One region of the Actinoallomurus oryzae genome, then DNA from elsewhere that is predicted to be linked to it. Evidence: riboswitches for the same ligand, from Rfam matches in the RefSeq annotation. Region 1 holds a riboswitch; the other holds the start of a gene.

Region 1 (3,400 bases):
CGCGACGATGGCGGCCGTCAGCAGCAGGACCAGCGCGCCCACCAGGAGCAGCTGCACCCGCCCGGACACCCGCAGGCCTCCGTGGTTGGTGACGAACGCCCCCACCAGCAGTCCGATCGCGACCGTCACGGCGGCCGGGCGGCCCAGCCCGACGGCCGACGCGACATAGTCCCCGCCGATCAACGCGCCGGCGAGCACGCCCACCGGAACCGCGGCGAAGAACCACCAGCCCACGATCGCCGCCGTCCGCGGCCCGAACGCCCGCGCGGCGAACGTCGCCACTCCTCCGCCGTCGGGGAACCGGGCGCCCAGCGCCGCGAACGTGATCGCCACCGGGACGCTGAGGGCCAGCAACGCGGCCCAGGCCAGGATCGAGGCCGGCCCGGCGGCCACCGCCGCCAGATGCGGCAGGGCCAGCACCCCGGGCCCGAGCACGGCCCCCACGAACAGCGCCGTGCCCTGGGCCGGACCGAGCCGGTTCCCGGGTGAATCCTCGATCGTACGTCCGCTCATCGTCGTTCCTGCCGTCATATTGATCGGTTGAGAGCCTTGAAGGTAGACAATCGACCGGCAAAACAACCGTCCTGGCGAACGCTCGCTCGAGATGAGTGCCAGAATCCAGCTGTGGACGAACGTGACGCCGAAATCGTGCGACTTCTTCAAACGGATGCCCGGCAGTCCTACCGTGAGCTGGCCCGCAAGCTCGACATCGCGCCGTCGACCTGCATGGAACGCATCCGTACGCTCACCCGCCGCGGAGTGATCCGCGGCTACCACGCCGACATCAGCCTGCCCGCACTCAACCGGGGAGTGCAGGGCCTGGTGTCCGTCAAGCTGCGCGTCTCCAGCCGTACGGCCATCGACGCCTTCAAGGACTTCGCGTCACGGCTGCCCGAGGTGCTCAGCGTGTACGTCGTCTCCGGAGACGACGACTTCATCGTGCACGTCGCGGTCCAGGACCTCGACCATCTGCATGCGTTCCTGACCGACCGGGTCAGCACGCGCAAGGAGGTCGCCGGCTTCCGTACGTCGGTGGTCTTCCAGCAGGTCCGCAATCCCGTACTGGAGCGCCTGGAAGACCCGGACATCGTCCCTTGAACCATCGTCGACGGCGCCGGCGGTGCCTGTGGCGGGTTGACCGGGTACGACCGTGGCAGGCATGATCGTGAGCCGGTAATTCATCCAGAGGATCCGAGGGACCTGGCCCTGTGACGGTCCGGCAACCTCCCGGCGGGAACCCGCGGGAAAGGTGCCAATGCCAGGAACGATGAAGGAGCGCTGATGAGCGTGCGGAGCGAGCGAATCAAAGAACACGCGCGCCTGGTCTCTCCTCCGACGAAGGAGGACTCATGAGCGTGCGGCTCGATGTTCCCGTCCTTGCCGGTGATGTGGTGCGCTTGGAGCCACTGACGGTGCGGCACGCGCCGGATCTCGCCGAGGCGGTCGAGGAGGACCGGTCGTCCTACGATTTCACGCTGGTGCCCCGCGCCGATGAGATACCGGACTATGTGGCGGCCCAGCTCGCCCGCGACGGGCTGACCCCGTTCGCCCAGGTTCGGCTCGCCGACGGCAAGGCGGTGGGATGCACCGGCCTGTGGGATCCTCGCGGCTGGCCGGATCGGCCGGGCCTGCGAGCGATCGAGATCGGCTTCACCTGGCTGGCCGCCTCGGCGCAGGGCACCGGGATCAACGCCGAGGCGAAACTGCTGCTGCTGTCGTATGCGTTCGACGTTCTCGGCGTCACCCGCGTCGATCTGAAGACCGATGCCCGCAACCACCGCTGCCGCCGGGCCTTGGAGCGGCTCGGCATCCCCTTCGAGGGCGTACTGCGCGCGTGGTCGATGTCGTGGGCACGCGGCGAGGAGGGCAAGGTCCGCGACTCGGCCATGTTCGCGGTGGTCGCCGGCGAATGGCCCGCCGTCGAACCGGTACTGCGAACCCGTCTCGCCGCCGCGATCTCCCGCTCACGGGCCGTACGGAAAGCGGAGAACGATCTCGCGTAGCGCGGAGCCTTTCGGCGGGCGTGCGGGCTCGTCGCCGGGCGGGGCCTACCAGTCGCCGTCGTCCTGGCCGTCGTCGTAGGAGCAGAAGGGGCCCCACTCGCACTGACGCTGGTCGGTGATGGTCACCTGGACGTCGTCGCCCCGGTTGACGGGCCGTCCCGCGGGAGGGTCCTGGCCGACCACGGTGTTCGGCTGCCGGCCGCCGTCCGGGGCCTGCTGCCGCCACTGCGGGTTCAGCCCCAGTGCGGCCAGCTTCCGCGCGGCCTGATCAGGGGTGAGGCCGCTCAGGTCCGGCATCGTCATGCCGCGGCTGACCACGATGGTGACGGGTTCGTCCGGGTTCTGCTTCTTCCCGGCCGCCGGTCTGGTCGTGATGACGTCGCCGCGCGGCACGGTGGCGCTGTCCTGCCGGAGCCGCCGGCCCGGCTGGAGTCCCGCCTGCCGCAGCCGCTGTTCCGCCTGGTCGAGTGGCTGGTTCCGGACGTCCGGCACGGCGACCGGCGGCCGGCCCGACGACAGGGTCAGAGTGAGCAGCGTGCCCGTCCTGACCTGCGTGCCGGCGCCCGGCTCGACCTGGGCGACCTTGTCCTTGGGCACGCTCGGATCCTGGCGGAACGAGCCGGCCTTGACCTTGAGACCGAGTCTTTCGGCCCGGAGACGCGCATCCGCCTCCGACAGGCCTACGAGCTGGGGCACGCGCGCCGTGCGTTCCGCCGTCTGGAACCACGCGAAGCCCCCGAGCAGGAGAGCGACGACGACCGCGGCGGCGAACAGCCCGTACGTCCGTGGACGACGCCGCCACTTCCGCGGCGGCCCCTCGTGGTCGGGGATCACCATGGTGTGCGAACTCGGCGTCCGCGCCGTCCCGTCCCGGCCGGACGACGACGCGCCCGGATGCACGTGGAGGTTCTGCGTCACCCTCTCGGGCGGTGGCGCCTGCGTTCCGCCGGCGGCCGGGGGCGGCCCCGGCGGCACCGGCACGGCGGACGCCGAGATCGCGTCGATGTCCGGCGGCAGCGACCGGAGGACCTCACCGGCCGCCGCGTGGAACCGGTCGGCGTCGGGCGGACGCCGTGCCGGATCGCGGTCGGTCGCCCCGGCCACCAGCGCGTCCAGCTGCGGCGGCAGGCCCGGGATCACGCTCGACGGCGGCGGCACCGTCTCGTTGACATGCCGGTACGCCACGGCCAGCGGGGTGCCGGCCTGGTACGGCTGGTATCCGGTCAGCAGCTCGAACAGCATGATCCCCGCGGCGTACACGTCGGTGCGAGCGTCCGCGTCGCCCGTCAGGACCTGCTCCGGCGCGAGGTAGGCCACCGTGCCGATGAGGATGCCCGTCTTGGTGTGCCTGCTCGCCGTCTCCGCTCGGGCCAGGCCGAAATCCGTCACCTTGACCT
Region 2 (3,400 bases), on a different contig from region 1:
CATGTGACGTGTTTCGTCCTTGACCAGGACCGGGCCAAGGAGTTCTACACCGACAAACTCGGCTTCGAGGTGCGCACCGACGTGACGATGGGCGGTGAGTTCGAGGGCGCGGGCCAGGGCTTCCGCTGGCTCACCGTCGGCCCGCCGGACCAGCCGGACTTCGAGGTCGTCCTGGCCGACTGCGCCATGGGGCACGACGAGCGCACCGCCGAGCAGATCCGTGAGCTGGTCGCCAAGGGCGCGCTCGGCGCCGGAGTGCTGGAGACGCCCGACTGCCGCAAGGCGTACGAGGAGCTGTCCGCACGCGGCGTCGTCTTCGTGCAGGAACCGGCCGAGCGGCCGTACGGGATCGAGGCCGTGCTGCGCGACGACTCGGGCAACTGGTTCAGCCTCACGCAGCGGACCGAGTGACCGCGCGGCGTCAGCCGAGGGCGCTGAGCTGGTCGGCGAACCACTGCTGCGGCGGCAGGGCGGTCGCGGCGGCGGCGAGGCGCTTGCAGCGCTCGGAGCGTTCGTCGGCCGGCATCAGCAGGGCCTGGTGCAGCGCCTCCGCGGTCTGCGACACGTCGAAGGGGTTCACCATGATGGCGTCGCCGGACATCTCGTCGGCGGCGCCCGCCTGGTCCGACAGCACGAGGGCGCAGCCGTTCTTCGACAGCGCCGGACCCTCCTTGGCGACGAGGTTCATGCCGTCGCGGATGGGGTTCACCAGTAGCACGTCGGCCATGCCGTACGCCGCGAGCGACCGCGGGTAGTCGTCGTTGACCTGCAGAATCAGCGGGTCCCACGCGCCGTCGCCGAACTCGTCGGAGATCTCGGCGGCCATCCGCTGCACGGCGGCGGTGTACTCCCGGTACTCCGGCAGGTCGTGCCGCGACGGGTAGGCGAACGCCAGGTGCATCACCCGGCCGCGCCATTCGGGGTGCTTGGCGAGCAGCTCGCGGTAGGCGGCCAGGCCGCGCACGATGTTCTTGGACAGCTCGGTGCGGTCGATGCGCACGATCAGCCGCCGGTCGCCGACCTGCTCGCGCAGTGCCGCGGCGCGGGCGGTCACGTCCGGCTCGGCGGCGCGGGCCCGCAGGGCGTCGCCGTCGACGCCGAGGCCGTGCACGCCGACGCGCGTGACGTGGCCCTGGTGGGTGACCGTACGGGCCTCACGGTCGACGCGGGCGCCCAGGACCGCCGCGCAGCACTCGACGAACGCCTCGGCCCAGCGCCGGGTCTGGAACCCGGCGTGGTCGGCGCCGAGGATGCCCTCGAGCACCTGGCGTCCGATGTCGTCCGGCAGCAGCCGGTAGTACTCCGGCGGCGCCCATGGCGTGTGCGAGAAGTGCGTGATCTTCACGTCGGGCCGGCGTTCGCGCAGGAGCGTGGGCACGAGTGTCAGGTGGTAGTCCTGTACGGCGACCTTCGCGCCCTGCGCGGCGTCCTGGGCGAGCGCGTCGGCGAAGGCCGCGTTGTAGGCCTCGTAGGACTGCCAGTCGCGGCGCGACCGCGCGTCGAAGTGCGGTTTGTTCGGGGTGTCGTACAGCATGTGGTGCACGAACCACAGCGTGGAGTTGGCGACCGCGTTGTAGGCGCGGTGAAAGGTGCCCGGCGGGATGTCCAGCATGCGGACGGCGCCGATGCCGGGGACGTCGAGCCGGCCCTCCTCCGCACGCCGCGCCGCCGCACGGTCGGCGTCGGAGAGCGTGGCGCAGACCCACAGGATGTCGCCGCTGAGTTCGCCCAGCGCGGACACGAGCCCGCCGCCGCCGCGTCGCATCGACAGTGCACCGTCGTCGGCCAGCGAGAAGGAGACCGGGCCACGGTTGGACGCGACGAGCACCTGCGTGTCAGCCATGGGGGGAGAGTAACCGGCCGTCGTGGGCCCCAATCGCCGAAGGTCGGCCCCTGTCTGTTTCGTGACCATACGGATGCTCACCGTGGCGTGAGATCCGTCTCGTGTCTCGCGCGCTGAGACTCCGGGCTGGCCAAAGAACCGGTCAGTCACGTATACAGTTCCTGATACAACTCAATACCGCTCATCCAGAGGGGTGGAGGGACCGGCCCGTCGAAGCCCCGGCAACCCTCCCGGACACGCGGTCCAGTGCGGCGCAGCCGCGCCGCAACTCGCCGACAGATGCGAGGCCGCCCGGGACAGGTGCCAACTCCGGCTCGTGACCAAGGTGGCACGAGAAAGATGAGGAGAGAGGCCTCGCTCCATGTCGCAGACTGCCGTCCGAAACCTCGGCCCCGCGACCGCACTTGCGTGCCGCGAATGCGGCGAATCCTACGATCTCGGCCCACGCTACGCCTGTGAGCAGTGTTTCGGGCCCCTCGAAGTCACCTACGACTACTCCCAGGTGAGCCGGGAGCGCATCGAGGCGGGTCCGCGGAACATCTGGCGCTACCGTGACCTGCTTCCGGTGCCCCCGAACGTCGCCGAGACCCCGAACACCGAGCCCGGCTTCACGCGCCTGGTCCGCGCCGACAACCTCGCCGAGGCGCTCGGCGTCCGCGCGCTGTGGGTCAAGGACGACAGCGGCAACCCCACGCACTCCTTCAAGGACCGCGTCGTCGGCGTCGCCCTCGCCGCCGCCCGCGAGCTGGGCTTCAAGGTGCTGGCCTGCCCGTCCACCGGAAACCTCGCCAACGCGGTGGCCGCCGCGGCGGCGCGCGCGGGCATCCGCAGCGCGGTGTTCGTCCCGTCGAACCTGGAGCGGCAGAAGATCGTCACGACCGCGGTGTACGGCGGCACGTTCGTCACCGTGGACGGCAACTATGACGACGTCAACCGGCTCGCCTCCGAGATCGCCGGCGAGCAGGACGACTGGGCGTTCGTCAACGTCAACGTGCGGCCCTACTACGCCGAGGGCTCCAAGACGATCGGGTACGAGGTGGCCGAGCAGCTCGGCTGGCGGCTGCCCGACCAGATCGTCGTCCCGATCGCCTCCGGCTCGCAGCTCACCAAGATCGACAAGGCGTTCCAGGAGCTCATCAAGCTCGGCCTCGTCGAGGACAGGCCGTACAAGATCTTCGGCGCCCAGGCGACCGGCTGCTCGCCGGTCGCCGCGGCCTTCAAGGCCGGGCACGACGTCGTACGGCCGGTCAAGCCCGACACGATCGCCAAGTCCCTCGCCATCGGCAACCCGGCGGACGGCCCGTACGTCCTGGACGCCGTCCGGCGCACCGGCGGTGCCATCGAGGACGTCTCCGACGACGAGGTGGTCGACAGCATCGGGCTGCTCGCGCGCACCGAGGGCATCTTCGGCGAGACCGCCGGCGGCGTCACGCTGGGTTCGCTGCGCAAGCTGCTGGCCTCGGGAGCACTCGACCCGGACGCCGAGACCGTGTTCATCAACTCCGGTGACGGTCTGAAGACCCTCGACGCGGTGGCGCCGGTCGCCAAGCCGTCGGC

Evidence for each region. Region 1 has a riboswitch for S-adenosylmethionine ahead of ABEA10_RS33445 (GNAT family N-acetyltransferase). Riboswitches for the same ligand answer to the same signal wherever they lie in the genome.
Region 2: another riboswitch for S-adenosylmethionine. It lies ahead of thrC (threonine synthase); the one in region 1 lies ahead of ABEA10_RS33445 (GNAT family N-acetyltransferase).

Annotation. Positions count from the first base shown of each region.
Region 1 covers NZ_BAABHF010000042.1:115,328-118,727, reverse strand. The annotation lists gene ABEA10_RS33455 (APC family permease) at 1-513, opposite strand, end outside; gene ABEA10_RS33450 (Lrp/AsnC family transcriptional regulator) at 625-1,098, shown strand; SAM riboswitch class I at 1,176-1,274, shown strand; gene ABEA10_RS33445 (GNAT family N-acetyltransferase) at 1,350-2,003, shown strand; gene pknB (Stk1 family PASTA domain-containing Ser/Thr kinase) at 2,049-3,400, opposite strand, start outside.
Region 2 covers NZ_BAABHF010000066.1:1,114-4,513, reverse strand. The annotation lists gene ABEA10_RS48300 (VOC family protein) at 1-411, shown strand, start outside; gene ABEA10_RS48295 (alpha,alpha-trehalose-phosphate synthase (UDP-forming)) at 422-1,843, opposite strand; SAM riboswitch class I at 2,022-2,189, shown strand; gene thrC (threonine synthase) at 2,205-3,400, shown strand, end outside.